Regions from separate parts of the Bacillus sp. F9_6S_D1_P_5 genome, predicted to be linked through region 1. Evidence: predicted binding sites of a transcription regulator. Region 1 holds the regulator's gene; each other region holds the start of a gene.
What was found. Region 1 encodes LexA, which represses DNA repair genes until DNA is damaged. Its sites were predicted from a motif close to CGAACATATGTTCG; they were not measured.

Region 1 (11,324 bases):
AACAATGGCTCCGCTTAATGCGAAAGCAATTGTGCCTATGATGCTAAAAATCTCCCATGCCATGAATTTTCTCCCCCGCTAACTAGATGAAATGTGCTTCCTCTGCTATTATATTAGAAGGTTTAAATTTCGAAAAGGATGAGTGAACATATTTGATGGAAGAAAAAGAAAAAGTCATATTAGTGGGCTGTCAATTGCCGCAAGAAGATGATGAAAAATTTATGCATTCCATGAAAGAGCTTGCATCGCTAGCGAAGACTGCACGTGCAGAATTGTTAGTGTCTACAACGCAAAAACGACCGAAGTTTCATCCGGCGACTTATATAGGTAAAGGTAAATTAGAAGAGCTCACAATGCTAACTGAAGAATTAGAACCGGATGTTATCGTATTTAATAACGAATTAACGCCGAGTCAAATTCGGAATTTATCCTCAGTATTAGATGCGAGGGTAATTGATCGAACGCAACTCATACTAGATATTTTTGCCCAACGTGCGAAGTCGAGAGAAGGTAAGCTTCAAGTAGAATTAGCTCAGTTGCAATATACAATGCCGCGTCTTATGGGACAAGGGTTGTCTTTGTCACGTCTTGGTGGTGGTATTGGAACGAGAGGACCGGGTGAGACGAAGCTTGAGACGGATCGTCGTCATATTCGATCACGCATTGATGAAATAAAGAAACAACTTGCGGTTGTTGTGGAACATCGAAAAAGATATCGCGAAAGAAGAAAAGATAATAAAGTATTTCAAGTTTCATTAATAGGATATACAAATGCGGGAAAATCTACGCTGTTTAATAGATTAACGGAAGCTGATACATTTGAAGAAAACTTGTTGTTTGCAACGCTAGACCCGACAACAAGGAAGATGTCGTTACCTTCTGGATATACAGTATTACTAACTGATACAGTTGGTTTTATACAAGATTTACCTACGTCATTAATTGCTGCTTTTCGTTCGACTTTAGAAGAAGCTGGTGAAGCAGACGTTATTTTACATGTAGTTGATTCTGCAGATCCGAATTATGTAGGGCATGAGAAAACAGTAAAACAATTATTGTCAGAACTTGAAATTAATCATATTCCTATTATTACGTTATATAATAAAAAAGATGAATTACATCAAAACTTTATTCCGTTTCCGAAAAGTGATTTCTTAATGACTAGTGCTTTTGAAGAAAAAGATCTATTACATATAAAAGAAGTGATAGAAACGAAAATGAAGGAAGAAATGAATCGTTATCAAGTGGAAATTCCTCCGAGTGAAGGTAAGTTGTTAACTCTATTAAAGACGGAGAGCCTATTAACAAAGATGGAGTTTTTGGAAGATAAATTTGTATATGATTGCGCAGGGTATATTTTTGCTCACTCATCGCTTAATGTACAATTAAAGAGATTTTTAGTGGAAGAAGGAGAAAATAAAAATGTTTGATCGTTTGAAAAATGGAGAAAAAATTGCTCCAATCGTAAAAGAAGTAGAGAGCCAAATTACAGAAGTGCATAAACGTGCGGATGAAGTAATTGAAAGTAATCAGTTTCGTGTATTAGAAAGCTTTCGTAAACATAAAATTAGCGATTCGCATTTTATTCCGACGACAGGTTACGGTTATGATGATATTGGCCGTGATACGTTAGAAAAAGTGTATGCAGATGTATTTGGAGCGGAAGCTGGTCTTGTTCGTCCGCAAATTATTTCAGGTACGCACGCTATTTCTACGGCGTTATTCGGTATTTTACGTCCGGGAGATGAGTTGTTGTACATCACTGGCAAGCCGTATGATACGTTAGAAGAAATCGTTGGTGTACGCGGAAAAGGTGTAGGTTCATTTAAAGAATATAATATTGGTTATAATGCAGTTCCGCTTACTGAAGAGGGGCTTGTTGATTTTGGAGCTGTTGCGGCTGCTATTCATAGTAATACGAAGATGATTGGTATTCAGCGCTCGAAAGGTTATGCTACTCGTCCGTCATTTACTATTTCTCAAATTAAAGAGATGATAGCGTTTGTTAAAGAAATTAAACCTGATGTGGTTGTATTTGTAGATAATTGCTATGGCGAATTTATTGAGGAACAAGAGCCATGTCATGTTGGTGCAGATTTAATGGCGGGTTCGCTTATTAAAAACCCAGGTGGTGGAATTGTTAAAACTGGTGGTTATATCGTTGGTAAAGAACAGTATGTTGAAGCGTGTGCATATCGTTTAACATCTCCAGGAATTGGTGCGGAAGCAGGAGCGTCTTTATATAGTTTGCAAGAAATGTATCAAGGTTTCTTCTTAGCGCCGCATGTAGCGGGACAAGCACTAAAAGGTGCGATTTTTACAGCTGCATTTTTAGAGAAGCTAGGAATGAATACTTCACCAGCATGGAATGCGCCAAGAACAGATTTAATTCAATCTGTTCAATTTGATGATAAAGATCGTATGATTGCATTTTGCCAAGCGATTCAATATGCATCTCCGATTAATTCTCACTTCACTCCATATGCCAACTATATGCCGGGGTATGAAGATGATGTAATTATGGCTGCGGGAACGTTTATTCAAGGTGCGAGTATTGAATTGTCAGCCGATGGTCCGATTCGCCCGCCGTATGTTGCTTACGTGCAAGGTGGATTAACTTATTCACATGTGAAAATTGCGATTTGTTCTGCAATTGACGCATTAATTGAAAAAGAATTATTAACAATTTCTTAACGGGAAGCTGTCGATTTCGACAGCTTTTTTCGTATGAAAGTAATGATTTATTTCATTAGAAAAAAGAATGAAAAAATTTATAAAAAAATCATGTAAGAAAAGCTAACATCTATTGACACTAAACATAACATGGTATAAAATGAAAAGCAGTTAAGGCGAAGGAGGAACTGAAACAATGAAAGAAGATAGACGTTCTGCCCCGCTGTTTCCTATTGGTATTGTTATGGATTTAACACAATTGTCTGCACGTCAAATTCGCTACTATGAAGAGCATAATCTTGTTTCTCCAACCCGTACAAAGGGGAATCGCAGGTTATTTTCGTTTAACGATGTAGATAAGTTGTTAGAGATTAAAGATTTATTAGATCAAGGCTTGAATATGGCTGGTATTAAACAGGTGTTACTAATGAAAGAAAATCAAACAGAAGCAGTGAAAGTAAAAGAAGAAACGAAAGAAATTTCAAAAACTGAGCTTCGCAAAATACTTCGAGACGAACTACAACATACAGGTAGATTTAATCGAACTTCATTGCGACAAGGTGACATTTCAAGGTTTTTTCACTAAAGATAACTGATTCTGAAGGTGTTTAGAGGGACTAAGGAGGAATTTATAATGGCTAGGTACACAAGAGAAGATATTTTCCGTTTGGCGAAAGAAGAGAATGTAAAGTATATCCGCTTACAATTTACGGACCTTTTAGGAGTAATTAAAAACGTAGAAATTCCAGTGAGCCAATTAACAAAAGCTCTTGATAACAAAATGATGTTTGATGGATCTTCTATTGAAGGTTTCGTACGTATTGAAGAATCTGATATGTACTTATATCCGGATTTAGATACTTGGGTAATTTTCCCTTGGACAGCTGAAAAAGGGAAAGTAGCTCGATTAATCTGTGATATTTACAATGCAGATGGCACTCCGTTTGATGGTGATCCACGTAACAACTTAAAGCGTGTGTTAAAAGAAATGGAAGCATTAGGATTCTCAGATTTTAATCTTGGACCAGAGCCAGAGTTCTTCCTATTTAAAGTAGATGAAAAAGGAAATCCAACATTAGAATTAAACGATAACGGTGGATACTTCGACCTTGCGCCGATGGATCTAGGGGAAAACTGTCGTCGTGATATCGTTCTTGAACTTGAAGAAATGGGATTTGAAATTGAAGCATCTCACCATGAGGTTGCTCCAGGACAACACGAAATTGACTTTAAATATGCAAATGCAATTCGTTCATGTGATGACATTCAAACATTCAAACTTGTTGTAAAAACAATTGCTCGTAAACACGGTTTACACGCAACATTTATGCCGAAACCATTATACGGTGTGAACGGTTCAGGTATGCACTGTAACTTATCACTATTCAAAAATGGTGAGAACGTATTCTTCGATCAAAACGGTGACTTACAATTAAGTGATGATGCTCGTCACTTCATCGCAGGTATCTTAAAACACGCACCAGCATTTACAGCGGTAGCAAATCCAACTGTAAACTCTTACAAGCGTTTAGTACCTGGATACGAAGCTCCTTGTTACGTAGCATGGTCTGCACAAAATCGTAGCCCATTAGTACGTATCCCTGCATCTCGTGGTATTAGTACACGCGTAGAAGTACGTAGTGTTGACCCAGCTGCAAACCCATATTTAGTAATGGCTACATTATTAGCAGCAGGTCTTGACGGAATTAAAAACAAATTAACTCCACCAGCTGCAGTAGATCGTAACATCTACGTAATGACAAAAGAAGAGCGCGAAGAAGCAGGTATCGTTGATTTACCAGCAACATTAGCGCAAGCATTAGTTACATTACAATCGAATGAAGTAGTATGCGGTGCACTAGGTGAGCATTTACTTGAGCACTTCATCGAAGCGAAAGAGATTGAGTGGGATATTTTCCGCACGCAAGTTCACCAATGGGAACGCGATCAATATATGTCTCTATACTAAGAGAGAGAAAAGCCTTGATACTACGGTATCAGGGCTTTTTTATTTGTGGGCAAATATAGAAGTTTGTGAAATGAACTGGATGGGTGCCCGCAAAACGCCCGAAAAAAGTCATGTGGACTATTTAAAATGCGTGCTAGCTATGAATGAAAATGTGAAAGTTGAAGTATGGTGTGGATGTATTTAATTCGAAAATTAAGTGTTGAAAAATATAGTACCTTGCTATAAACAATACCAAGTGGTATATTATGGATATAACGGGTACCGTGTATTGGACAGTACTGAAATGAGAAAGGGGGATTGACCTTGAACGTTCAGTTTAAAAAAGGTGTGTTAGAGCTGTGTGTGTTGGCACTTGTGAAACGTAAGGATTGTTACGGATATGAACTTGTTCAGCAAATCTCAAATAAATTTTTAATATCGGAAGGGTCAGTGTATCCCTTATTACGTCGTTTAACGAAAGAAGGATATTTTCAAACGTATTTGAAAGAATCTACGGAGGGGCCGCCTCGTAAATATTATCAACTAACGGAGCAAGGGGAAACGCAACTGAATTTGTTAGTAACAGAGTGGCGTGATTTTGCAAAAGGCGTACAAGAAATTATTGAAGGGGTGGAATGGGATGAGTAAAGAGCAGTTTCTTAAAGAATTATCAAGTCATCTTAGAAAGTTACCGGAAGAAGAGAGGAAAGATATTTTATTTGATTATGAAGAGCATTTTCAGTTTGGGAAAGAAGAGGGGAAAACTGAATTGGAAATAATAAAGGGTCTTGGCTCGCCGAAAGTAATTGCGAAAGACTTACTTGCTTTGTATCGATTTGACGAAATGAAAAAGGATCCATCTACTTCCAATATAACAAGGGCTGTTATGGCAGCGATTGGACTTAGTTTGTTTAATTTTATTATTGTATTAGGCCCGTTAGTTGCAATTATCGCTTTTATATTTTCCTTTTGGGTTGGTGGGATTGCTAGTGTAGTGACACCATTTTTCGTTATTGCAAAAGTATTTATGGGTACCTTTATATGGCTGGATGTATTCGTTAGTATAACGTTTGTTGGGGTAGGATTGTTGTTATGTATTATCGCTTATTATAGTACAAAGTGGTTTAAACGATTATGCGTAAGTTATGTATTATGGAACTTCAAAATGATAAAAGGGGAATAGATGATGAAAAAAATATTGTTAGTAGCAATCGCTTGTATCATTATTGGAGTAATAGGGATTTCACAAACATATGAAAAAGCAGTACAAACTGCAGAAAAAGGAAACAAAGAAGACGTTATTAAAAACGAAACATTAAAAAATATAGAAGTTAAGTTAGACGCTGGGGATATTGTTGTCCAAAAATCTCCCGACTCTTCTTTTTATGTAAAGCACACAGGAGATACACGTAAACAAGAGGTTCGTATTGCCGAAGATGGTGACACATTAAAAATTATTGGGGAAAACGAAAAAGGTGCTACATTTGATTTTTCTTTTTACAATTTCAAGTTTCAAACGTCTACATTGACTATATTTGTACCAGAACGTTCTTACCATGAGATAAAAGTTAATTCATCTGCTGGACAAATAGAAATAAGTGATGTGAAAAGTGATCGTGTAAGTGTTGGGACACTCGCCGGAGAAGTAGATTTGAAACATGTCACAGCTAAGAGTGTAGAAGGATCTTCAAAAGCTGGTGAGGTAAATTTTAAAAAGGTAATAGGGAAAGTAACAGCGAAGTCGGCTAGCGGGGAAGTGCATATTATGGATCATGATCCTAAGTATGATGTAGAGGCAAGTTCAACTGCTGGGGATGTAGATATTACTTTATTGGAAAAACCACAAGATGCAGTTATAACTGGGCAAAGCGCTGCTGGCGACGTGACAATTTTTAATGTAGAAAATAATAATATAACAATTGGCAATGGTAGTAAAAAAATTAGCGGTAAAACAGCTGCTGGCGATGTGACGATTGAAACTCGTTCATAACAAATAGAATGTATGAAAATCTATCAAAATACAAAAAAGAAGATAATTACCGTATGTAAATAAGGTAATTATCTTCTTTTATTATTATTAATGTAAATCACGATATACGCCAATTACTTTTCCGATAACTGACACTTGTTTTAAAATGATAGGTTCTAATGAAGAGTTTTCCGGTTGTAGACGGAAATGGTCTTTTTCTTTATAGAAACGTTTAACAGTTGCTTCGTTATCTTCTGTTAAAGCGACTACAATTTCACCGTTATATGCAGACTGTTGTTGGCGAACAACAACTAAATCTCCATCGAAAATACCGGCTTCAATCATACTATCTCCAGAAATACGTAACATAAACACTTGGTCTGCTCCAGCAACAATGCTAGCTGGGAGTGGGAAGTGATCTTCTACACTTTCAACTGCTGTAATCGGTAATCCAGCAGTGACTTTCCCGACAATTGGAACTTGAATAACAGATTGTGTTTCTGCATCCATTCGATCGTCACCTAAAATTTCAATTGCTCTTGGTTTGGTTGGATCGCGTCGAATATATCCTTTTTCTTCTAGTCGTGATAAATGTCCGTGCACTGTAGAACTAGAAGCGAGGCCGACTGCTTGACCGATTTCACGTACGGAAGGTGGATATCCTTTTTCTTGTACTTTTAGCTTAATAAAGTCGAGAATGTCTTGCTGGCGTTTCGTTAACTTTTCCATGTTTTCTAACACCTCGTTTTCTTTCATTTTTCTTATTAATAAGTATAACATGCGAAAAAACATTCTACAAACATAAGTTCGAACAAAAGGCGAATTTATGTTACACTAGAGGGAAATAATAGTGAGAAAGAGGGGTTCATAATGAATGCAATTATTTATGCGCGTGTGAGTACAACAAAAGAAGCGCAAGAAACGTCACTATTACGTCAAAAAGATGAATTATTGCATTTAGCTGAGCGCTACCAAATGAATGTTACTAAGGTGATTGAAGAGCAGGCGAGTGGCTATACAATTGAACGTGACGGCATATTAGAAGTGCTTGATACAATTCGAGATGAACAAATTGATGTGTTACTCATACAAGATGAAACGCGCCTTGGTAGAGGAAATGCAAAAATTGCATTAATGCACTGTTTACATAAAGAGGGAATAAAAGTATACACGCATACGCATAATGGCGAATTGCAATTGTCGGATTCTGATTCGATGGTATTAGATATTATCGGTATTGTTGAAGAGTACCAAAGAAAGATTCATAACTTGAAAATTAAACGTGGTATGCAACGCGCCGTAGAAAAAGGTTATCGTCCAGAAAATAATTTAAAGAATCGTCATTTAAGTGTAGGGCGAGAGAAGAAAGAAGTGCCGATTGAGGAAATTGTACGTTTGCGCAAGAGTGAACTTACTTTCGAAGAAATTGCAGCGACGCTTCGCGGCTTTGGTCATAACGTTTCAAAAGCGACGGTACATCGTAGATATGTAGAGTATACAAAGCAATTGCTTGATAAAGAAGAGTAACTATTGTATGATAATAATCAGTTTTGATTAGAAGGGGGATTCGAGATGCTTAGTCACGAACTCGTTGAACGCATTAACTTCTTAGCGAAAAAAGCAAAAGCTGAAGGTTTAACTGAAGAAGAACAACGTGAGCGTCAGTCGCTACGTGAACAATATTTAAAAGGATTTCGTCAAAATATGTTAAACGAACTTAAAGGAATTAAAGTCGTTAACGAACAAGGTACAGACGTTACACCGGCGAAATTAAAAGCTTTAAAAAAGCAAGATAATGCAAAATTAAACTAAAAGATGGGCGAAGCCCATCTTTTTTATTTATTACATTCGTTATTTAATGACTTTCCAGTTATTATTAACTGTTGCCTCTATCTTTTTGTGTTTCAAAATATAATTAGCGATCAGTTCAGACATATCTGTTGGTATGTCTTTTATTACGGACTTATTTTGGAACATAAAGAAGTTTCCGCCGCCGCTAGCGCGATAATTATTCATAACGACGTCATATTCTTCATCCATATTAAGAGGAATGCCTTTGCATTGTAAAGATTCTACTCTCTCGCCAAGAGGTTTGGAAATGTTTAATACGTACGAAATCCCTTCCCACATATCGTAATTATAGTGTTGCGGCTTTGGTTCTATGAAGGTAGGGTTTACGATAATATCTCCATCTGCATTTAATGTGAAATAAGAAGCAGAGAGTTCAAGGGCATCTTTTATATCTGCTCCAGTTATTCTAATTACTTGTAATGTATTTGGATAAATATAATTAGAAACGATGTCACGCATTGTTACATGATTAGGGAAACCTGGAGATGTATTATGAAATAAGCTTGTACAAGAAATAGAAACATTAGCTATATCCATCTGTATCTTATTTATAAATTCAATAAAAGGATGGTCTTGCAAACGAGTTTGCATAGCGTCTGAAATTTGCATGTCTCCATAGATTAGTCCAATAGGTTGATCGAGCCAATTTTGTGTTTTCTCTTCATAATCGGCAACTAAGGAAAGAATATGTTGGTCCGTCGCAATTCCTTGCACAGGCAATAATTGTGAATAACTCTCTTTTTTTATCCATTTTTTTTCTGCTTTTTTGAATGTCACTGTTATTTTTCCAATGAAGTGTCCATTGCATCCAGTCTGTAAAATTGTTACACCATTTATTACGGTGTGAGCGATTTCCCGATGTTGGTGGCCTGTTAGTAAAATATCTATTCCTTCAATTTCATGGCACATTGCATATCCTTGGTTTTCACCTGTTAAAACTTCAGTCGGTACCCCGGTTTGTAGATCGCGTTCAAATCCTCCGTGATACGCTACGACTAATAAATTTGGTTTCTCGTGTTCGTGAATGTAAGAAACCCACTTTTTTGTTGTTTCTAATGCATCTTCAAATTGTAAATCTTGAATGTGATGGGGTTGTTCCCAATTAGGAATGTAATGTGTTGTTACCCCTAAAATAGCAATTTTTATATTTGATTCAATATGTTTTATTATATATGGTTTCCCGAAATAAGGTTCTTTGCTGTTTTTATCTAAAATGTTTGCTGATAAATATGGGAAGTTCGTAGTAGAAATAGCATTGTTTAATATGCCCATTCCATAATTAAATTCATGATTCCCAATCACTGCGGCATCGTAACGTAAATAGTTCGCTAATAAGGACATTGGATTTTTCTTATCTTTTTCATATGTAGCGTAATGATAAGTAAAGGGTGTTCCTTGTATGAAGTCACCGTTATCAATTAAAAGGACGTTTCTATTTTGGGAACGTTCTTTTTTTATAAGAGTAGAAATTTTAGCTAAACCAATTTCAGCTTCGGAGTTATCTTGGTAGTGAATTGGATAAACAGTACCATGTATATCACTTGTTAATAAGATGTTTAAAGTTACATTTTGATTTTGATTCAATATCATTCACCTTTTCTATTGTTATCTACTAATTAAGCATATCAAATATATGAAGAGAATTTTAATGAGAATGTATAGAATGTGTAAAGATTCTGTAAATAAGCAATTATTAATAAAAATGTGTGATATATTTCTTCATGTTTAAGGCAGGTAATTTATAACAACAAAAATGGAGGCTTTAATATGTTGAAAAAAGTTTTTGCAATGAGCACGACAGTTGTACTGGCGGCGGGATTATTAAGTGGCTGTGGAACGAAAGAATCTAGTGCAAGTAAAACTGAAGATACGAAAAAAGGTTATGTACCGAAGACTTTAAATGTTCAATTTGTTCCTTCTCAAAATGCAGATACATTAGAGGCGAAGGCAAAACCACTTGAGAAGCTATTAAGTGATAAATTAAATATTCCGGTAAAAGTTAGTATTTCAACGAACTACAATACAATTGTAGAAGCGATGGCATCTAAGCAAGTAGATGTAGGATTTTTGCCTCCAACAGCATATGTGCTAGCACATGAGAAAAAGGCTGCAAATGTAATTTTACAAGCGCAACGTTTTGGAGTAGATGATGAAACAGGAGCTCCTACAAAGGATTTAGTAGACTTTTATAAATCAGAATTTGTAGTTAAGAAAGATTCAAATATTAATAGTGTAAAAGATTTAAAAGGTAAAAAAATAGGTTATCAAGATGTAACTTCATCAGCGGGATATGTATGGCCTGCGGCAGTGTTGTTAAAAGATGGAATTGATCCGCTAAAAGATGTAAAACCTGTTACATTAAAAGGTCATGATCAGTCGCTTATTGCTCTTTTAAATGGTGATGTAGATGCAGCTGTTGTATTCCAAGATGCTCGTAATATTGTAAAAAAAGATTATCCGAATATATTCGATCAAACGAAAATAGTGAAATTTACAGAGAAAATTCCAAACGATACGATTTCGGTACGCTCTGATTTAGATGAAGAGTGGAGCAAGAAATTACAGGATGCTTTCATTGAGATAGGAAAGAATGAGGAAGGTCACAAAATCATTAAAGAAGTATATTCACATGAAGGATATGTTAAATCTGATGATAGTAAATTTGATATCGTTCGTGAATATGGAAAGAAAGTAAAAACGCAATAATACATATGGAAATGGCAGCTAACTGGAATGATATGTTTTCAGTTAGTTTGCCGTTTTGAATACATAGAAGGTAGGTAAGATGTGTGATAGAGTTTCGAAATGTCTCCAAAGTGTATCCGAATGGTACAAAAGGATTAAATAATATAAACTTGAACATTCAAAAAGGTGAATTTGTTG
Region 2 (11,324 bases), on a different contig from region 1:
CCTTTCCCCAATTAAAATTATGAGATAAAAAGAAAAAAATGTAAATACGGAAACTTTAGATTAGTATAATAATATTTATGTGAAATAAAATCTGTTTAATTGTAAATAAAGCTTATGTGTATGTAAAGTAACAATAAGAGCCACGATTGTGAGCGGCCTTTTATTTTGCATCAATAATATCAATAAATTTCAACGTCATATTATTGTAAAATGCATCAGTGCAAAGTATTGATTTATTTAGCGGGTCAATATCAACAACGGTCATATAGTTAGTAAGTAAAAAACCACCTCCATAATATGTAATCAGTATTTCTTCTTCAGATAATAATGAACATAATAGCATGTTCTCGATCAGTTCTTGTTCATCCTGGGTTAATGTAGGTCTTTCTACCTTCGTCTTTTCTTTAACTATTTCACGGATACCAGCGAATTGCTCCGGCATCGCTGCGAATGGAGTCCATTTAACCATTCCTCTTCCCTTTGGCATATTAGCGTTGTTCATGCTTTATGTCCCCCTAACAATGTGTTTCTGTATCTTGCTGTTGCACTATTTGTATACGAAATCCCTCTTAATATGCTGTTCTTTCCAAATTTAGTGCGTATTTCGTCCATTACTTTAGTTAGTTGTATTTCTTTTTCTCGTTGTATTACATTATCGAATAGTGAGATTTGTTCTTCGCCTTCATTGATTAAGTTAGTTAAAGAAACATTGATGGTTCTAATGGGTTCCCCAGTATAAAACTTATGTAAAAAGTATGTACAAATCTTATAAATATCCATTGTTAAATTGGTTGGTCGGTTCATAGTGTGAGTTTTTCTGAAACCACCAGCGTAATTTTTGCTGTAGCCAATAGAAAAATGAATAGTTTGAGCTAGTTTGTTTTGCCTTCGCATTCGATAACAAACTTCCTCAATATGTTCCAGTAGAATAATTGGGAATTCCTCTATGGTGTAATCACGCATAAGTATTTGGCTTTTACCAATTGAAGTTGTGGCTGGAACGTATTTTTCTGATATTCGGCTAAAATCAATGCCGTTGCTGTGTAAGTGTAGTTCTTCGCCAATAACCCCAAAGCTCTGCTTTAAGTATTTCAGTGGATATTGCGCCAAGTCTCCGATTGAATGAATCCCTTTTCGGTTTAACTTTGCTTCTGTCTTACCTGAAATCCCCCAAAACTTACTCAGTGGTCGTATTGGCCATAATTTTATGGGTACATCTTCGTACTTCCAGTATGCTATGCAATCTTTCGTTTTCTTTGCTTCCACATCTAAGGCAACCTTACTCATTAAAGGATTCGGCCCAATTCCTATCGTGCATTCGATTCGTGTCTTCGCATATATTTCACGTTTGAATTCCAATGCAAACTCATACGGATCGTTAGCAAATAAGTGAATACTATCCGTAATATCCATAAAGAACTCATCGATGGAATATTGGTGGAAATCCTCGACAGGCACGTATTGCAGAGCTAACTTAGTGATGAAATTAGAACATTTTATGTAAGTACTCATAATTGGGTTTACCACCAGGATATCTTTACGACGTGGTATTTCATACAATCTAGCCATTTTCTTTACGCCTAACGCTTTTAATGGTGGAGTTGCAGCCAAAACAATTGAACCGCTCCTATTTACATCACCAACTACGGCTAATTTAGTATGAAGTGGGTCTAGTCCCATTTTAATGCACGATACGCTGGCATAGAACGAACGAAGATCTACACATAAAACAATTCGATTTGGCAATATTGAATAGTCATACACCGTTATTCCCCCTAAATAACAGAACGTTAGTTCTTATTATATACGAATGTATGTTCTTTTATGAAGAGGTTTTTTCAAAAAAATAAAACAAACTATAAGGAATTGGTTATGGGCTAACTATCTTTTGGATTAAAGTAGTATCCTAACTAATTGCATCCGTTATAGCGTTATGTGGCGGTCTATTCATTAAGGTTGGTAGCCAGGAACGGGGATTCTCCTTAATAAGCCGCGCAGGAATTGGTTATATAGTGGTGCAAATGATACCGTTGTTTATGCGATTACTTGTTGAAATTGCTAAAGCTATTTAGTTGTCCCTAACAAGTATTGTTCTTTATATAAAAATAACTGTTTATCGTTATTAACAAACAACATATCTTAACTAAACATTCGAAATTAACTGTTTTATATTTCTAAAAATTCTATATATTTACAATGATTATTTTTAAAAATATGATTAGGTGGCAAGCTATAAAACTATAAAAAGGGGGATTTTTTATGTTTAAAAAGTTAATAATAGGAACACTAGTAACTGGTATTGTATTAACTGGAGGAATTGGAGCTTCGGCAACTACATTTGAATCAAATTCATTAGCTGATAGTAAAGTAAAGAAAGAAATAGCTAGATATGACATTAAACTTGAGGTAGGGGAGAAAAAAAGAGTATCTGGAAGTTGGGCTTATTCTGAATTTGGAGACGGAAGCGTTTTTGAATTAACGATAGAAAACGGAAAATATTATGTTAAAGGCTTAAATCCAGGCACGGGTGGTATAGTAGTAGATGGAAAAGGAAAGTCAATTCTAGTCACTGAATAATATAAGAAATAGAATACTTAAGTTAAAAGCTCTGTATAATCAGAGCTTTTTTCTTTGCAGGAATTTCTTAACCATCATGGAATACTCTGACTAGGAGGTGTTGTGACGTTATGACGGACGAAATTGTTTATTCTGCTAGTGAAGTATACAAACGACTAGGAATAAGTGATAGCACCCTTAGAAAGTACATGGAAGTACTGCAACGTGAAGGATTCGCAGTAAAGAAGGATAATCGTGGTAGACGCCAATACACAGACAGTGACATTATGGTGATTGAGAAATTAATTGAATTGAGTAAGCATGACGGTATGACGCTAGAGAAGGCAGCGAAGATGATAGCGCAGCAAATCGAAAAAGTTAATCCGGATCTGATTCAAGAAGAAGCTGAGGAAACGGACTTAGTGCCATTCCACATTAAACAGCAACTACAGGAACAGTATAGCGTTATGGTGCAAGAAATGAATCAAAGCATGTTAGCGATGGAGAAGCGATTGAGTGAGCAGACGAAGCAGAATAACGAGGAAATCAAAGCAAGCGTAGAATCGCATAATGAACGAGTGGAAAAACGATTGGAAGCGCGGGATGAGACACTGATGAAAACACTACGTGAGATGCAGGAAACGAAGAGAATGATGCAGGAGTTTCGGGATGAGGTTGCTGCTGCGAAAGATAAGAAAAAGCCGTGGTGGAGGTTCTGGGGAGGATAAGAAGAGGGACTACTGGCCATGGTAGGAACTTATAAAAATAGAGTTATAGAAAAAGAAAAAGAAAAAGTGGATCCCTTGTGAGAGTGGGGATCCACTTTTTTTTGCTACCAATAATGAGCTGTTATGTTAACTTTACGTTAATATTTTATACAGAAACTCCACAAATACCGTTACCAAAAATGGACAAGCTGCATTTATTAATATAGTACACAAGTTGTACAAGCTATTCTATAAATTGAAAGGAGATCATTTTAAAACATGCCTAAACATAAACCTGGTAGTCCGAAAAAGAAAAAAAATTGTAATTATGAAGATTACAACGAGCATTCCTGCGACATGGAACAAAAGTACTTTCCTTTTGTTAATAATGTGAATGTAGATGTAAATGTAAATAGTTATATTCCACCAACTACGCCACCAACTACGCCACCAACTACGCCACCAACTACGCCACCAACTACGCCACCAACTACGCCACCAACTACACCGCCAACTACACCGCCAACTACACCGCCAACTACGCCACCAACTACACCACCAACTACACCGCCTGGTATTTCGTCTTAGACTTTTTGAACAAAAATGTATTTATAGCAGTTTATAAATGGATAAGCATCTATAACTTTTTTAATTGAAATATGAATTTTTTTATTAGAAAGGAGAAATAATAATTGCCATATCAATATCAACGTACACCCTTTAATCCTCCTATGACAGAACCAGTTAGAATGTATCAGGGGTGTCATGGACAATTTAATAGTTCCAAAGATTTAGGGTTTAATAATTCTGTATGGGGAGTATCGGTTTATGCTGTAGAAGATGGAACAGTAGTATATACAAAAGGAGATTCCACTTGTAAAAGCCCAATAATTAATTCAACTTCAGCAAATCCTGATCCCGCTGTAAGGAACCCACCAGGTTGTTTAACTGCTAATCTTATAGCGATTAGAGGTAATGATGGGTTCTTCACAGAGTACGTTCACGTTGTCCCTAGAGATAATTTATCATTGAATTCCGTAGTTAAAGCAGGAGATTTCATAGGAACCGTAGATAATTCAGCAGAAACTTCAGGACCTCACGTCCATCTTACGCGCTTTTACCCTAGTACTAATTATATCCCTGGTAATAGTGATTATTGGCAGAATGGTGGAACTTGTAATTGGACAATGTTTAATGTTATAGGAATCACTCCTTCTCCAATAAGGAACGGCTGGGTTGAAGATGAAGACAGTGGAAATTGGTACTATTATGTTAACGCCATACGCCAAACCAACAGATGGGTACTAACTAACAATGTCTATTATCAATTAGATAGTACAGGAGCCTGGACGGGTAGTTATTACTACTTTGATACTGCTGCACAGACATGGTACTGGTGGAACAATTTCACACAGACATGGTACTATTGGAATGGTACTGCATGGATAATTTTATAAATTAGATCCTGATGATTCTTGCTTAAACTGTCAATCATGCCAATAAGACTTTTATGTATATTATCTGCTTTTCCTTCAAATTTACTATCACTTCTCACGTTATTTCTTCATTTTAGGTCTCAAAAATCTCAATAAATCAACATTAAATAGTCATATTACAAAACCTAACTTTCAATCATCTTGATTATATAAATACAAAAGCCCTCCAACTCCCTTAACTGAAGGGCTTTTGAGACTCTCCATATAGTACTGAACTTGATTTTTGGGAAGGATTTCTCTTTATTCAGGCAATACCGCTCCTCATACTAATTGTAGCTTTGTGGAAGTTTGCAAGAGCAAAGAAAACAAATCAAGTATAGAAGTGCATAATAAATGAGTGGAAAAACGATTGAAATTTCGGGATGAGGTTGCTGCGGCGAAAGAGAAGAAAAAGCCGTGGTGGCGGTTTTGGTGAGGGAAAGGAAAGCAGGAGTATTTGTTTTCCTACTTAAAATAAAAAGATACAAAGATAAAAGGATAAAAAGATACATGTATCTTTAGATACAAGGATACATAATAAAAAGTACCCCTGATATAGGGATACTTCTATGATTTTATAGGTCTGTAAGCAATTCGAATTTTCTTTTTTGATCAGGAGTTAGTTCATTTTCTACATAACTTTTAATAAGTATATCAATTATTTCGTGAGCATATTTGGTATTTGTAAGTTTATTTAGAGCTTCAAGTTTCTCTTTGGATTGACTAGAAATTTTAATACTACCCTGTTGGTTTTTAAAATTCTTTTTTTCTGGTGTTTGCAATTTATTATCTGTATTCGAATTCAAGTTATTAGTAATAGGTGTAACGGTTACTACAAATGAATTATTATTATTATTCTCCATAAGTACCACTCCTATTTAAAACTTTTTTCTCTATTTATTTTCTAACGTCTCGTAAAGACGCTTGTACATATCTTTATATGCTTCGGAATGTCGATTTGCCAGATGAGTATCTACATAGCTTTCAATAAGAATATCAATGATGTTGTTAATAGAAGTTTTATTCATACTCTCTTGTTCTTGAATAAATGGTTTTAGAGTATTTATCTTTAGTAAAACAGCTGGTGAAATTTTTGCAGTTTTAGATGGAACTAAACGTGGATCTGGTTTCTCTAGTGTCTGTATTTCTTTTTTCTTGTTAGTCTGATCACTTTGAATAGTTGAAGCTGAACTTTCAGTAATAGGCGTCACAGTTACTACATAAGATTTACTTTTATTTTCCAAAGGTACCACTCCTAGTTAGTAATCAATTAAAACTATTTATTGTTAGATGTTATGTTTTTCAAAATACGTTGCTCACGTTCAGTTAAATTATTTGCAATGTAGAATTCTAGAATTTCATCAATAAATTCGTAATTCTTCATGCTCTTCATTGTACAAATAGTTTTAATCTTACTAAATGATTCAGGAGTTACTTTTATATTCTTTCTATCTTGCGCTGTTAAAACTTTCTTTGTGGGTGCGATGTTGTTATTGGTACTCTGAACATTTCTTTCTGTATTAGCAGATTGTGCTATCTTCGGTTCTTGCGGCGTTTCCCTTTTGATTAAAGCCACTTATGTCAATCCCCTTCCCTAACTTAGTAAGTTTATTTTCTACGAAATACTTTTGTGTATAACTATATCCCGGTTCAATATCGCCCTCAGTTTCGAAAAGGTGAATTCTTTCTTCTAACTCACAGAAAATATCACAGAATAAAGCTAGCATTCTCTTATCATGATGATCTTCAAATTGTAACCCGATTCGTGGATACCATTCTAAACGTGCGTGATTGTTAATAATTGTAGTAAATACATTCTCTTCACCAAAAGTAGCGATTGTACTTTTAACGATTTCTTTGTGTAAGGCACGTTTTTGCTGCAGTAATACAGGAAGTACTCCAGCAACTTGCATTTTTACGAGTGAACCAAAGTCATCAACTAATGTTTGGATGTATTCAAAGATTAAACGTTGACTTCCTTCATATGAAAATTGTTGAGTTTCTTGAACAACAATAATGTAGTCGCTTGCTACCATCGCATTATCCACTTTTAAATCTGTTGAAGGTGGAATATCGATGAATATGTAATCGTAGTTATATTTGATTTTTTCTAGCAATCTAGAAAGGTAAAAAGTTCTGTCTTCAACTGTATTGAATGTTTCGATTAAGAAGTCAGCATATTTCCTCATATCATATCCGCATGGAATCATGTCTAGGTTATCATGAAGATGTACAATACCTGATGTTAGGTCTCCTTCTTCAAGACACTTCATTAATGTCTTTTGCATTTCTGTAATATTAAATGATTTTGCTAAGAACGTTGTACCGTTCCCTTGAAGGTCAGTATCGATAAATAAAACTTTCTTATTAAAGATTAAAGAAGCCACAAGAGATTCCATACACGAATCAGTTGTTTTCCCAACTCCACCTTTTTGTTGGGCGTTGATTATTACGTATCCTTTTTTCACAGGAATCGCTCCTTTTAAATTTGTAATATAATTGTAACAAAGGATAAATGTATCTTTTTATCTTTTTATTCTCGACTCGATGATAACATGAGCTTGTACAAAAAGTAAAAGGATAAATGTATCTTTTTTATGTTTAATAGAATAATTCAATTTTTCGTGTACAGAACATTTATCAGAAATACTATAATATCAACGATAATTGATGTATCTTTTTATCTTTCTATCTTTTTATCTTTGTATCTAAAGATACACAAAGGTAAACTATGTATCTTTGTATCTAAGGATAAATGTATCTTTTTATCTTTCTATCTTTTTATCCTTTATTTAAGCTTGTTAGATGACGTAAACCCACTTACAGGGGCATTTACAAAGAAAAAAACTTGTTGTAACTTAATAAACAACAAGCAACATTCTACAAATCAAACCATAATTTGATATTTTATATAAACGAAGATCGATAAGACAATTGAATAAGAACACAAAACAAAAAGCCACTCCCATATGCTATCGGCTACCAACCTTTAGCGGGAATGACTTGCTCTAGCAAGTGTACCACCACTTGGCTAGACATGAACTGTATTCAACGACAGTGTTAACGTTTAAGAAGTGTACCACCACTAACCTTAAACAACTATGCCTTTCTCCGAGGCTTCTTTGATATACCCATTTTATCTATTGTTTGGATAAATATCAACTAGTAAATACTAGTTTTGATTATTTTGTAGTCCAAAAGATATATAACGGGCATCTCTAAACCTAGAAGTCTTGTGAATGTACAGGCCATTTAGGATTTGGAGATGCTTTTTTGTTTTTTGTTCGCGTGGAATTGCCTGATACCACGTAAATAAAAACTGATAAGCCGTAATTCCGTGCTTCTATATAGAGGGAACGTGTTACGGCGTGGCTAGCTGTTGGTCGTGCAGGGGGTACAAAGTATACGCCTACAAAAACAGCACCCCTCATTAGAATCCTGTTCTTCTGGTGAGGGTGGGCGAGAACTTGCCCAGGGACGATTCTCTAAAAGGTTCGGGTGGTTATCGTTAGCATTACGGTGCTAGGGAGTACATTCAGTTTGTCGTGTAGGGACGATATTACAAGGACAAGCCATAGAAAAAGGATGTATGCGGTGAAGATCGCTGAGTGAACAGGGTCTATACATACGGATACCTTATAAGTGACCGCATGGCAAAAACAAGACGCTTATCCATCTATTTTGATCGATTACTTTTTTGTGATCTTTCAAAGTAGGGGATAAATCTGCCTTCCAGCCGTGTTCCATAATCGTTCCCACATGATAAAAACCCTCAAGACCTTCAGTCAAGTATAATTACGGAGAAAAGATGAAAAATATAGGGTTGTTTAAGTCCTGGGGGAATGACTTACCAAGATAGAGGAATAAATAAAGGATTTGCTACTTACTTGGTTAGAGGATAAGGGGATGGATGATAAAATAGGCCTTATTGCTGAATTTGGTTTTACACAACAGATATAGTACGTGAAATTTTTTTATTGATTTTACACTGAAAAAAAGGATGTGACTTGAATTTTGAAATCTATTTTATTCGAAATACCTAAAAAACATATAAAAAATATTTCAACTAAACCTGGTAGTAAATACCCTTATGAGTGGCATATTTATATACCCTTGTTGCCCGCTTTTTCAATTACACACTTTTCAATACAAGCTAATATAAGTGTAAGTTTTTCAACTAGAAATGATCGAATACATGGGCATTATTTAATAGTGGAATCAGAAATGCATCCTAGGTCTTTGAGTGAAAATGAAGATGTTATTGTAGTATTGAATTATCATGGTATAAGAGATTATAGTTTATTATTTCCTTGGATAAAGGATAAGTCTTTACGTAATCGTATTGGATTATCATGGTATAAGAGATTATAGTTTATTATTTCCTTGGATAAAGGATAAGTCTTTACGTAATCGTATTGGATTATTTTATGAGGAAGCTGATAAAAGCTTTGAAACTGAATCATGGCTTTCTTTAGCTTTAATGTGTGGTAGCGTTTTTGAGGGTATGTTATATGGATTATTACAGCCATCTACAAATAATCATACGTTTTTTAAAATGTTAAAAGTGGCTAAAGAAAAAGGAATTATAACTGAGAGTCAATTTGCTATCATGGATAGAATAAGAGAGTTACGAAACTTAGTTCATGGTAATACATATAATTTACCTTATATCACAAGAAGAGAGGCAATGGATATTAGAGCTACATTGGATCAAATAATTAAAGATGTGAGTCTATTTAATAAGATGAGTATCCCAATTTAATAACTCTATAATGTACAAATTCTAGTTATTGTGCTATATTATACCAGTAATGTTAGTTAAATGAGTGTGATTGTCAACCTACCTCTGGTAAGTTAACTAAAATCAAGCAACATATAGAGCTTGTTGATTTTTAGTTCTTATTGGAAGGAGGTGATACATGTGAAAGAATTGATAGTGACTTTATTGTTGTTATTCGTTGAAAGGTACATCCTTGAACCTTTCGTTGAGTATATAGAACAAGTAAGTTTGAGTTTATCTATTTTTACATATGTAAAAACCACTCAAGCTATTGACGTAGCTGTAGAGTGGCTAAGGGTACTAAAAATAGTGGCTTTTAGCTATGTTCCGTTTACTCACTGATAAGTGAGCATTACATAGGAAACAGGGTGTCTCTACCACTCTGTTTCTTTGCTATTTTATCTCTGTCTAGTTTATATTATACATTCATTTAAAGAATTTTGCACTTTTTATAGAATGTGGGGGAGGAATTGCTATGAAATTCGATTTTCTTAAAATATTTATAAAATCAACAATATTATTTGTTTTAGTCCTATTTATAGCGGATAAATTTTTAGATTACAAAGGTATAAATACAATGGTTTATGCATTAAGTTTTGCGGTAATTATTCCGTTTGTTAGTCTAGGAATAGATTATCTTAAATATTGTCTTAGGGAAAAACACGTTTAAAAGTTAATTTAACGTGTTTTTTTAGTACTATGAATAAAAGAAGATACCTTAAGATGTCTTTTTTTAACTCGAATGATATTATGTCATTTTAAATTTTAGGGATAGAAAAAGGATAATTCTTCGGTATTATTCCTATTTCTTTTGCGAATATGATCAAATCAGGATTACACTCAGGGGCAATAAGTTTAATCATTTTCATGGTTATTCCCGTTAGTAGTGTTCTTGTGTATTTAACCATTTCATCAGATATTCCGTTTCTTAGAGGTTTGAGTGCAAAGTCATCTTTCGTTAAATCTTTATGGTTAGATGCACTCAATGAGTGATAACCGTGAGCTTCCATTGATAACAGGCCATAAAGAAGGGAAATTTCATCATCTGCTACTTTATCAACAAGCTTTTTTATTGATGTTGGTCCATTAAATAGGGAATGCCATTTAGGTTCATATTTGGATTTTTTATTAGTTCGTTCCCATTCATTTAGCACTTTAATAAACCGTCCCTGGTTTATTATTGATTCAGATTCTTTAATATCAATTTCTAATTCTTTTTTATTTATAGGTTCATCATTAAAATTTAACTCTAGAGAATCTTTAGCAATCTGTAATTCTGATTTCAAAAAACAAACATAATAAGAGAATGCCCTATCTTGAATCCATTTTTTTTCTTGAAGAATGTACTTTAGCGCTAAGACTGTTTCCATTGCAGATCTTATTAAAATTCTACCTGGTCCTTCAAGATTGTGATCAGCCAAAATATAAATGCCGTCAACTTGCTCCAATAATTTTCTGTAAAGAGAGAGAATTATTTTATTCTCTATTTCCAAACCGTTTTTTCTTTCTATTTTTTTTAGAGTCTCTTCTCCGAACTGGATGCTTTTACTTAATACTTCTAAGTATGAATTCATAAATGCTATATGCTCCTTCTATTAAAATAATAAAAGCACCGATTAGAATGCCATTGCTTCCTTACCTAATACATTTTTATAGATTAATTATGTAATAATTGTTTTAATGTGTTAACAATTTATCTTAACACATTAAAACGGTATAGGCAGGAATACAAGATATTGTAGGCGCTAAACCATAAAGAAAAGACACCCTAGGGTGTCTTCCTCCGACCTGAACTATCTTAATTTT
Region 3 (11,324 bases), on a different contig from region 1:
GCATCTAAGTTTTTCGGCTTTCCATCTATTGTCGTTGCTGAACGGAAAGATGGAAGTGGACGTTTAATAGTAGCGTTCGCTTTACCGCTTACTTGACGAATATGACTCGTTAAATTCTCCATATCAAATGGTTTTAATATGAAATATGAAGCACCTAAGTCAACTGCTTTTTTCGTCACATCTTCTTGTCCAAATGCTGTTAACATAATTACGCTAGGCTGTCTTAGCCTTTCAATATGTCGCATTTTCTCTAGTACAGCTAAACCATCTAAATGTGGCATAATAATGTCTAAAACAAGTACATCCGGCTGCTTGTCTTTTAATAAATTTAAACACTCTTGACCATTATAAGCAGTACCGATTACTTCCATATCATCTTGAGCAGCAACATAACTCTCTAGCATTGATACTAATTCTTTATTATCATCCACAAGACATACTTTAATTTTCTCCACAGCTTTTCCTCCCTTACCGAATCGATTCTCCGACATGTGTATCCTTCTAGGCTACATGAATTGTTCGACAATTGTGTGAAAATTCCCTTTTAAAGTTTGTTACTTTCCGATAAAATCACAAAAAAATATGTTTATCGTTCATTTATTCCCTTTCGCAACACATTCCATCATAGAAATACAACGAAACGTTCAACCCTTTTCTTTTATTTTACAACAAAAAACACCTCTTGCGGAGCTTTTACAAAATTTCAACGAATTTTTCAATAGAAAAGCGAGCTAATTATTAATTAGCTCGCTTTTCTTTCTTGTTCATAAATGTTAATTCCAGCCTCATGTAACATCCATTCAATATGGACACCATATCCTGATGTTGGATCATTTACAAATACATGTGTAACAGCACCAATTACTTTCCCGTTTTGTACAATTGGACTTCCGCTCATCCCTTGTACGATTCCACCCGTTTTTGCTAATAAACGTTTGTCTGTTACTTTTATTACCATGCCCTTTGTCGCCGGAAACTTTTGCGGTACTGTACTAACAACTTCAATATCAAACGATTCCACTTTATCTTGATCAATAACTGTTAATATTTTTGCAGGTCCCTCTTTTACTTGATGAGATAGTGCAATAGGCATTGCTTTATCCATTACGCCATTTGTCATATTTGTATTCAATTTGCCAAAAATACCAAATGGACTATTTATTGTAATATTGCCAATCACTTCACGATCTGGTGAGAATCTCGCTAATTTCTCTCCTGGATTCCCATGACTACCTCTTTCAATTGATGTAACTGTCGAACGCATAATTTGTCCATCTTCGACTTGAATCGGTTTTTTCGTATCGTTATCAGAAATGACATGACCAAGTGCTCCATATTTCATAGAATCCGGATGAACAAATGTCATTGTTCCGATTCCAGCTGCCGAATCACGAATATATAAACCAATACGATAAGACGATTCTCCACTGTCTTTTTGTGGTGTTAACTTTGTGCGGATATGTTTTCCATCTCTTAACAAAACAAGATTAAGCGGTTCACCTGTTTCACCACTATTATGAATAAATGGTGCTACATCACTCATTCTTTCAATTGTTTTCCCATTAATTTCAGTAATCATATCCCCAATTTGCACACCAGCCGTTTCACCAGGAGATACTTTCCCTTTTTCAGTTTGAATTAAATGATGGCCTACAACAAGTACCCCTTTTGTGTTTAACTTCACACCAATTGATTGTCCACCTGGAATAACTTTGAAATCTTTTAATACTTTCACATTTACTTTTTTTACTGGAAAACCAGCAAGTTGAAACACCATATCCGCTTCACCATTTTGATGAGAATTTACCATAAGTCCTTGTTTTTGTTCATTTGAACTTACTGTAAATACATGACGATCTGTAGATGAAGCTTGAAACACTGGTAATGAAGCTATTTCTGATTGTTGTCCTTCAAAAACAACAAGTTGCTTCGGGGACGAAATAAACGTCCGAAGCGGTTTAAAACACCCTATAAAAACTAAAGAAACAAGGAGAAAAATACCTATTATTTTGCGAAATCTTTCTAATTTCAATTTGTTCACTCTCCTCGCTCCTACCCCACATTCAGCCTCTTGGCTTCACTTTTTAATCTCTCCTTGCAGTGCTTTATTTATAACCGGAAGAATTAAGAAATCATCTTTTGAGAAAAAAAGCTATCCATTACTGGATAGCCTCTGCTGTCTGTTTAAAATGATGCGCTTGCGTAAGTAGTTCTTTCGCATGTTCTGTCGTTAAATCTGTAATTTCCACACCAGAAATCATTCGAGCTATTTCTGTTACTTTATCCTCCATAGTTAAAACGGTAACTGATGTAATTGTTCGATCATTCGCTACTTGTTTTCGAATAAATAAATGCGAATCTGCCATTGAAGCGACTTGAGGTAAGTGCGTAATACAAAGTACTTGTGAGTTTACTGATACTCGATAAATTTTTTCCGCAATAGCCTGTGCGACCCGGCCACTTACACCAGTATCCACCTCATCAAAAATAACTGACGCCACACCTTGGTGCTTAGAAAAAATGCTTTTTAAAGCTAAAATAATACGAGATAACTCTCCGCCAGAAGCGACCTTTGAAAGTGGTTTTAACGGCTCGCCTGGATTGGTTGAAATATAAAATTCCACATGATCGTAACCATCCGCCGTAAGTCTTACCGGTGCTCCCTCCACAAGAGGCTCTTCCGCATTTCCTTCTCTCTTCATGATTCTCACTTCAAATTTTGTTTTTTCCATATATAATTCTTTTAATTCCTGATGAATGGCATTTGTAAGATGCTCTGCAAGTTCATGACGCATATTACTTAACAACGTTGCTTCTTTCAGAATAACACTTTCTAATTCCTTTAACTGCTTCTTCGTCGTCTCAATATGAACGTCTTTATTTTCAATCGTAAAAATTTCTTGTTCAATTTTATCAGCATACGCTAAAATCTCTTCTACAGTATTTCCATATTTTCTCTTTAGCATACGAATTTCATTTAAACGCGTTTCAATTTCATCTAAACGATTCGGATCATATTCCATCATATCGAGCTTTTCTCTTAGTTGATACGCGACTTCTTCTAATAAGTAATAGCTATTTGCAATTGAATCATGATTTTCTTGATACATTTCATCTAAATGTGTAATACTCTCCATTTGCCCCATTGCGCTTCGTACATTATCTAATCCTTGTCCGTCAGCACTTAACGAGCGATATGCATCGCCTAATGCTTTGTAAATTTTTTCGAAATTAGAAATTTGCAATCGTTCTTCAGTTAATTCATTTTCTTCATCCATCTTTAAATCCGCCTTACGGATTTCTTCATGCTGAAATTGAATTAAATCTAAGCGATGCGCCATTTGTTGTTCATTTTCACTTAACGATTTTAACTGTTTTTTTAGCTTCTCATAGTCAGCGTATACGTTTTGGTATATACCCAATTGTTTAACAATACGATCTCCATCAAAATGATCAAGCATAAATAGATGACGCTCTTCATTCATTAAATCTTGTGTTTCGTGCTGACCATGAATATCAACAAGTGTTTTTCCAATTTCCTTTAATATACTAAGGGTAACCAATTTCCCATTTACACGACATACGCTTTTTCCATTTGCAGCGATATCACGCTTCAAAATAATCATGCCGTCTTCAATTTCTATGTCCAACTCTTCTGCCTTTTCAATACACGGATGCTTATCATCTTCTACATAAAATAGCCCCTCTATCTCAGCTTTTTCTGTTCCGTATCGAACGAATTCCGCTGAACCACGACCACCTACAAGTAAACTAATCGCATCAATAATAATCGATTTTCCGGCTCCTGTTTCCCCACTTAAAACCGTTAATCCTTTTTGAAAAGAAATATTTAATGCCTCAATAATAGCAAAGTTTCTAATCGATAATTCCGATAACAATGCCCCATTCACCTCGTTATAAACTAATCCCCTATTCAGGGCTTTTCTCAGTTCTTTATTCAAATAGTCATACTATATGTTTGTATGTATAAATTACTTTTCTAACCGCTCCATTGTACCAAACATTTGTTTTACGGGTCAATCCACCTATTTCCTAATTTTATTCAAAGAAAATATTATATTACAATTAAGAATTCACGTTTTTAACCAATAAAAATATCCTGTTCACTTTCCACTTTACAGAGGAAAGCAAACAAGATTTTTTTGTTACAGCATATTTAAGAAACGATCAGAGACAACACCTGTATCTTCAGGTGTGCGGCAAATAATTAAGCAAGTATCATCACCACAGATGGTTCCGATGATCTCATCCCACTCTAAATGATCAATAAGTGCCCCAAGTGAATGAGCGTTACCAGGCAATGTTTTTAGCACAAGCATATGTCCTGCCGTGTCTAATTTTACAAATGAATCCACTAGATTGCGTTTTAATTTTTGTAACGGGTTAAATCGTTGATCTGCTGGCAAGCTATATTTATAGCGACCATCATGTAATGGCACTTTCACTAAGTGCAGTTCTTTAATATCGCGCGATACTGTTGCTTGCGTTACATTAAATCCCTCATTACGTAAAATATCAACTAATTCATCTTGTGTTTCAATTTCTTTGTTCGCAATAATTTCCCTGATTTTAATATGGCGCTGACCTTTATTCATACATTTGCACCTCACACTATCTCTTACCATAGTTTAAACATTGGTATACTTCACTTATTTATGTTAACTTATAATTCGTTACTTGTACACAATTGTTTTTACAATCATTATACAATTACAACAAAAAGAGGAACAACATATGTTATTCCCCTTTACCTTTTTGTTTTAGGACATCATGCGCCTCTGTAACTACTTGCTCAACAGAAACCGGAGAATGATTTTCGCCATTCTCACGTTCACCATGCCATTTCAGATGAATTAAAAATTCAATATTACCATCCCCACCTGTAATTGGTGAGAATGTTAAACCTTCTACGTCGTATCCTTCTTTTATAGCAAAGTCGACAATCATTTCCACGACAGCCTCATGTACTTTTCGATCACGGACGATACCTTTTCTACCAACTTGCTCTCTTCCAGCTTCAAACTGCGGTTTAATTAACGCTGCTACATCTCCATTTGGCATAAGCATTGTTTTTAAAACCGGCAATATAAGCTTTAATGATATAAATGACACATCGATACTAGCAAATTGCGGTAAACCACGTTCTAAATCTGCTGGCGTTACGTAACGGAAGTTTGTTCGTTCCATTACGACAACACGCTCATCTTGACGCAATTTCCAAGCAAGTTGATTGTATCCTACATCTAATGCATAAGATAATTTCGCTCCATTTTGAAGCGCACAATCGGTAAAGCCACCAGTTGATGAACCAATATCTATCATAACTTTATCTTGTAAATTCAGATGAAATGACTCTAATGCCTTTTCAAGTTTATAACCACCACGGCTTACATACGGCATAACTTGTCCCTTTACCGTAATCTCTGTATCTTGTGGGATTTTCTCTCCTGGCTTATCCAGTCTCATCTCGTTTGCATATACAAGGCCGGCCATAATGGCGCGTTTTGCTTTCTCACGTGTTTCTATAAGCCCTCGCTCTACTAATAGTACATCTACTCTTTCTTTTTTTGCACTCATTTGTTACGCCCTTTTTTGTTTTGATGGAATCATTGTATGAATACGGTCTACAACAGCATCTGTCGTTAAACCAATTTCTTCTAATAATTTTGTTACACTACCGTGCTCTATGAAACGGTCTGGAATACCCATTCGTTCAATTAATGCACTATGGTACCCGTTCTCAGATGCAAATTCAACTACTCCCGTTCCAAAACCACCGATTAAACAAGCTTCTTCAATCGTTAAAATCGGTATATTTTTTCCTAAGAGATCATGTAAATATGCTTCATCCATCGGTTTAATAAAGCGAGCGTTCACTACTTTCACTGAAACTCCAGCCTTTTCAAGACGCTCAGCCGCTTCCATTGCCATTGGTATTGTCGTACCAAATGTTAAAATAGCCGCTTGTTTACCTTCTTTTAACGTTTCCCATGAACCGATTGGAATCGCCTTTAATTCCTCATCCATATGAACACCAAGTCCATTACCACGCGCATAACGTAATGCGATTGGTCCATCTTCATATTGCATCGCCGTATATACTAAATGTTGCCCTTCATTTTCGTCTTTCGGCATCATAAGTACCATATTCGGCAAGTGGCGTAAGAATGAGATATCAAATACACCTTGATGCGTCTCACCATCTGCTCCTACTAAACCAGAGCGATCGATTCCGATGAAAACATTTAAATTTTGGCGGCATATATCATGAACAACTTGGTCATATGCTCTTTGTAAGAATGTTGAATAAATCGCTAAGAATGGCTTCATACCTTGCGTCGCCATACCTGCTGCCATTGTTGTAGCATGCTGTTCTGCAATACCTACATCAATCATACGATCTGGGAATTCTTTTTGGAATTTCTCAAGTTTCGATCCAACAGGCATTGCAGGTGTAATTGCAACGATACGCTCATCCGTTCTCGCTAATTTAAGTACTGTTTCACTAACAACAGCACTCCATGCTGGTGCAACTTCTTTCGGTTTAACGAAGTCACCTGATTCAATTTTATAAGGTCCTGTTCCATGCCAAGTTCCAATAACATCACTCTCAGCTGGTTTGTAACCTTTTCCTTTTTTCGTAATAACATGAACAAGCACTGGGCCTTTTGTTTTCTTTGCATATTGCAACGTTTCGAATAACTTTTCATAATCGTGCCCATCGACTGGACCTAAATACGTAAAGCCTAACTCTTCGAAAAAGACACCGGATACTAGTAAATATTTAAGACTATCCTTTATTTTCTCTGCTGTTGCAGCAACTTTCCCACCAACTGCCGGAATTTTCTTCAATATATACTCTAATTCGTCTTTTACCCAATGGTATTTTCCTGCGGTACGTAGACGTCCAAGTACATTATGAAGCGCACCAACGTTTGGTGCAATTGACATTTCATTATCATTCAAAATAACAATCATGTCTGTTTTTTCATGTCCAATATGGTTTAATGCCTCTAAAGCCATTCCACCTGTTAAAGCACCATCACCAATGATCGGTATAACATATTCTTTCGTTTTCTTTAAATCACGTGCTAGAGCCATTCCCATCGCAGCAGATAATGATGTCGAGCTATGGCCAGTCTCCCATACATCGTGCTCACTCTCGCAACGTTTTGGGAAACCACATAGACCTTGATATTGCCTTAATGTACCGAACTCTTTTGCACGTCCAGTTAAAATTTTATGTACATAGGATTGATGTCCTACGTCCCATAAAAATTTATCTTTCGGACTATCAAATAATTTATGCAGAGCAATTGTGAGTTCTACCACACCTAAATTAGGTGCAATATGTCCACCTGTTTGAGAGAGCTCTTCAATTAAAAACTTACGAATATCCTCACTCAATCCCTCTAGTTCACTGATAGACATATCTTTCAAAAAACTAGGGTTTTGAATTTGCGTTAGATCCACATGGATCACTCACTTTCATTTCATAATCTGTCAACATGTCAAATATTATAAAAAACATTTACACAAAACAAGAAATTCTCTTTTTTTTATTTTTCACCTTGTCCTGCTATTAACCAGTCTATTGCGCCCTAATCCTATTATAAACCATATTTCTTTAGGCGATGAAAAAAATAGCCGCTAACACGAAGTGATAACGGCAATGTAATCTACATATATTTTTGCCAATAACAAGAAAAGAAAAACCTTTTCCTACATTTATATCATAAAATGATGAATGACTCAACAAATGAAAACGCTGTTATATTAGTTATTACGTTTTGCAATCAAATCGCAAATAGATAGTAAATATTCATCTTGTAATTGCAAGGAACCGATAGCATCTTTTGCTTTTGCAATAGTGTCTTCTAAAATATCCTTCGCTCTATCTACAGTAAATAACGTCGTATATGTGCTCTTTTCGTTGGAAACATCACTACCAATCGGTTTTCCAATCTCTTCTTCGGTTCCTTCCACATCTAAAATATCATCTCGAATTTGGAAAGCTAGGCCAATATATTTTGCAAACGCAAGTAACTTTTCTTCTTGTTCTTTTGTGGCATCAGAAAGGATTGATCCAGCAAGTACAGCGAATTCAAGTAGTTTCCCAGTCTTATGCTTATGGATATACTCCAACTCATCAATCGTAAGTTGTTTCCCTTCCGCTTCCATATCTGCCACTTGTCCGCCAACCATTCCTTCTGGTCCCGCTGCTTTTGCAAGCTCAAGTACAAGTCTTACCTTTTTCTCAGCAGAGATTTCCTTTTGTTCATATGCCATAATAACTTGAAAAGCATACGTCAACAAACCATCGCCTGCTAAAACTGCCATCGCTTCACCAAATACTTTATGATTTGTGGGCTTCCCTCTTCTTAAATCATCATCATCCATACAAGGTAAATCATCATGAACTAACGAGTATGTATGTATCATTTCAAGTGCACAGGCTGCACCTACTCCAAGATTTCTTTCTTTACCAAACGCTTGTAATGTCGCAAATAAAAGTAACGGGCGGAGACGCTTTCCACCCGCTTCCAAAGAATATGCCATCGCTTCACGAAGTACATTTGGACATTGTAATTCATTTGCATAGCTTACAAGCTTCTCTTCTACGAAAGTTTTACTTTCTTTCAAAAAAGTATCAAAAGCAACAGTCACTATGCTTCATCTCCTAAAGCAGTAAACGGTTCAAGCTCTCCATCTTCCCCAAGAATAACTGCCATTTGTTCTTGTACGTTCTTCAACTTCTCATCACAAAGCTTAGATAATTCCATACCCTCTTTAAAATAAGAAATTGCTTCTTCTAAAGGTACGTCACCTTGCTCTAGCTTAGAAACGAGATGCTCAAGTTGCGAAATTGCCTCTTCAAAGCTTAATTTATTCTCCATTATTCAATTCACGCTCCTCTATGCCTGATACGCTACAATCTAGTATTCCATCTTGTAATTGAACTGAAACAGCATCTCCAAGGCTGACATCTTTCACACTTTTTAACACTTGCTTCTCTTCATCATATACAAGCCCGTACCCTCTCATCATTACTTTAAGCGGACTTAACGCTTCAAGTTTTTGAGCAGCTCTTACAAAGGCAAATTCTTTCGTTTGAAGTAATGTTTGCATTTCACGTTGCAATTGCTTTTGCAAAGTTTCAACCGCTACCTTCGTTTGCATAATCTTTTGAGATGGGTGGTGCTTCTCTAAATAAAATGAAAGCTGTTTTAACTGATTTACCTTTTTATCAATATAGCGTTCTTTCGCTAAAACAAGCTGTTCTAACGCTCTATCCAATTGCTCTTCTTTTTGCTCATAGACTTGTCTTGGATAACGGAACGCATAAGATTTTTGCAATACTTGTAGTTTTTCTTCTTTTTTATGTACTAACTCTCTCATTGCCCTTTGCAATCTTAGAGTTCTTTGCAATACCTTTTCTTGTAACTCTATAATATTAGGCGCTGCCAGCTCAGCTGCTGCAGTTGGTGTTGGCGCTCGTAAATCGGCAACAAAATCCGCAATTGTAAAGTCTGTTTCATGACCTACTGCTGAAATAATAGGGATTTCGCTCTTGAAAATGGCCCTTGCAACCATTTCTTCATTAAACGCCCATAATTCCTCAATAGAGCCTCCGCCGCGCCCAACGATTAGGACATCTATCTCTTCCATTTCATTCGCTGTACGAATCGCTTGTACAATTGAGGGAGCTGCTGACTCCCCCTGTACAAGTACCGGAAACACAATAACATTTCCAATTGGATAACGACGTTTAATCGTTGTTATAATATCACGAATCGCTGCCCCTGTTGGCGACGTAATCACACCTATTGTTTTCGCATAAGGAGGAATTGTTTTTTTATAAACTTGAGAAAATAATCCTTCTTCCTCTAAACGAACCTTTAATTGTTCGTAAGCTAAATGCAGGTTTCCGATTCCGTCAGGCTGCATGTCTTGAATGTAAATTTGATAAGAACCACTCGCCTCGTAAACAGAGATTTTCCCTTTCACGAGTACCTTCATCCCATTTTCAGGTCTGAATTTAATATTACGATTATGACCCGCAAACATAACCGCTGCGATTCTTGCATTTTCATCTTTCAATGTAAAATACATGTGGCCACGGCTATGATTTTTAAAGTTGGAAATTTCACCTTTTAACCAAACAGACTGCAAATGCGGATCATATTCTATTTTTGTTTTTATATAGCGTGTTAACGCTGTAACGGTTAAATATTGTTTCTCCATTTCTCTCTCCTCATAGCCGACTCAAATTATTTACAAACAACACCTGCACGTTTAGCCGATTCAACAGTATTATGAAGAAGCATTGTGATTGTCATTGGACCAACACCCTTTGGCACAGGTGTAATGTAACCCGCAACATCTAACACGTTGTCAAAGTCAACATCACCACAAAGTTTACCTGTTTCTAAACGGTTTACACCAACATCGATTACAACCGCTCCTTCTTTCATATAATCAGCTGTTACCATCTTAGGTCGTCCAACAGCTACGATTAAAATATCAGCTAGCTTCGTTAACTCTTTCATATTTTGCGTCTTAGAATGACAGTATGTGACAGTTGCATTTTCATTTAAGAACAATTGTCCCACTGGCTTGCCGACAATATTACTTCTTCCGATTACTACAACATGTTTTCCCGAGATATCAAGATTTGTTTCTTTTACTAATTCTACAATACCGTGCGGTGTACATGGAAGGAATGTATCTTGTCCCGTCATCATACGTCCCACGCTGATTGGGTGAAATCCATCTACATCTTTTTCTGGTGAAATTCTTTCAATGATAGCTTTTTCTTCAATATGTTTTGGTAAAGGTAATTGCACTAATATGCCATTTATACGGTCATCGCCATTTAAGCGATCGATTTCAGCAAGCAAACGCTCTTCCGTAATTGTTTCAGGAAGTTCAATTAGCTCTGAATAGATTCCTACTTGTTCACAGCCCTTTTCTTTTCCTTTTACATAAGAACGAGATGCTGGATCTTCTCCAACTAGAATAACTGCTAATCCTGGTACAATTCCTTGCTCTTTCAACTTCACAACTTCTTCTGTTAATTGTGCTCGTTTTTTCTCCGCAACTTCATTTCCTTTGATGATTACTGCTACCATTTTAAGATTCCCCCTTAAAGAAATTACAGTGTATCTTTTATATTAGATAAAACGCCGTTAATAAAACGACGAGATTCCTCATCCCCAAATGTTTTAGCAATTTCAATTGCCTCGTTAATTGTTACGTTGTGTGGAATTTCTTCCATGTATTTCATTTCATACACAGCTACA

Region 2: a site for LexA is predicted at 1,808-1,821, ahead of ACUXEY_RS23680 (Y-family DNA polymerase). Genes of this name have one in related genera too.
Region 3: a site for LexA is predicted at 4,019-4,032, ahead of recN (DNA repair protein RecN). Genes of this name have one in related genera too.

The regions. Positions count from the first base shown of each region.
Region 1 is NZ_JBTREW010000001.1:3,830-15,153, forward strand. It holds gene ACUXEY_RS00025 (trimeric intracellular cation channel family protein) at 1-63, opposite strand, end outside; gene hflX (GTPase HflX) at 156-1,430, shown strand; gene ACUXEY_RS00035 (methionine gamma-lyase family protein) at 1,423-2,694, shown strand; gene glnR (transcriptional repressor GlnR) at 2,870-3,259, shown strand; gene glnA (type I glutamate--ammonia ligase) at 3,308-4,642, shown strand; gene ACUXEY_RS00050 (PadR family transcriptional regulator) at 4,946-5,269, shown strand; gene ACUXEY_RS00055 (DUF1700 domain-containing protein) at 5,262-5,804, shown strand; gene ACUXEY_RS00060 (DUF4097 family beta strand repeat-containing protein) at 5,805-6,611, shown strand; gene lexA (transcriptional repressor LexA) at 6,699-7,319, opposite strand; gene ACUXEY_RS00070 (YneB family resolvase-like protein) at 7,461-8,117, shown strand; gene ACUXEY_RS00075 (DUF896 domain-containing protein) at 8,163-8,402, shown strand; gene ACUXEY_RS00080 (bifunctional metallophosphatase/5'-nucleotidase) at 8,442-10,025, opposite strand; gene ACUXEY_RS00085 (phosphate/phosphite/phosphonate ABC transporter substrate-binding protein) at 10,209-11,147, shown strand; gene phnC (phosphonate ABC transporter ATP-binding protein) at 11,231-11,324, shown strand, end outside.
Region 2 is NZ_JBTREW010000025.1:6,180-17,503, reverse strand. It holds gene ACUXEY_RS23685 (YolD-like family protein) at 161-502, opposite strand; gene ACUXEY_RS23680 (Y-family DNA polymerase) at 499-1,764, opposite strand; gene ACUXEY_RS23675 (hypothetical protein) at 2,260-2,577, shown strand; gene ACUXEY_RS23670 (DUF3967 domain-containing protein) at 2,688-3,284, shown strand; gene ACUXEY_RS23665 (hypothetical protein) at 3,543-3,851, shown strand; gene ACUXEY_RS23660 (M23 family metallopeptidase) at 3,956-4,720, shown strand; partial or broken gene ACUXEY_RS23655 (DUF3967 domain-containing protein) at 5,100-5,174, shown strand; gene ACUXEY_RS23650 (hypothetical protein) at 5,314-5,601, opposite strand; gene ACUXEY_RS23645 (hypothetical protein) at 5,632-5,982, opposite strand; gene ACUXEY_RS23640 (hypothetical protein) at 6,015-6,314, opposite strand; gene prgP (ParA superfamily DNA segregation protein PrgP) at 6,259-7,206, opposite strand; gene ACUXEY_RS23630 (hypothetical protein) at 8,753-9,109, shown strand; gene ACUXEY_RS23625 (DUF4145 domain-containing protein) at 9,081-9,500, shown strand; gene ACUXEY_RS23620 (hypothetical protein) at 9,660-9,860, shown strand; gene ACUXEY_RS23615 (ABC transporter permease) at 9,994-10,188, shown strand; gene ACUXEY_RS23610 (DUF5677 domain-containing protein) at 10,277-11,092, opposite strand.
Region 3 is NZ_JBTREW010000003.1:85,464-96,787, forward strand. It holds gene spo0A (sporulation transcription factor Spo0A) at 1-455, opposite strand, end outside; gene spoIVB (SpoIVB peptidase) at 743-2,041, opposite strand; gene recN (DNA repair protein RecN) at 2,160-3,899, opposite strand; gene argR (arginine repressor ArgR) at 4,167-4,616, opposite strand; gene ACUXEY_RS05135 (TlyA family RNA methyltransferase) at 4,759-5,598, opposite strand; gene dxs (1-deoxy-D-xylulose-5-phosphate synthase) at 5,602-7,494, opposite strand; gene ispA ((2E,6E)-farnesyl diphosphate synthase) at 7,798-8,688, opposite strand; gene xseB (exodeoxyribonuclease VII small subunit) at 8,688-8,918, opposite strand; gene xseA (exodeoxyribonuclease VII large subunit) at 8,908-10,266, opposite strand; gene folD (bifunctional methylenetetrahydrofolate dehydrogenase/methenyltetrahydrofolate cyclohydrolase FolD) at 10,293-11,153, opposite strand; gene nusB (N utilization substance protein NusB) at 11,177-11,324, opposite strand, start outside.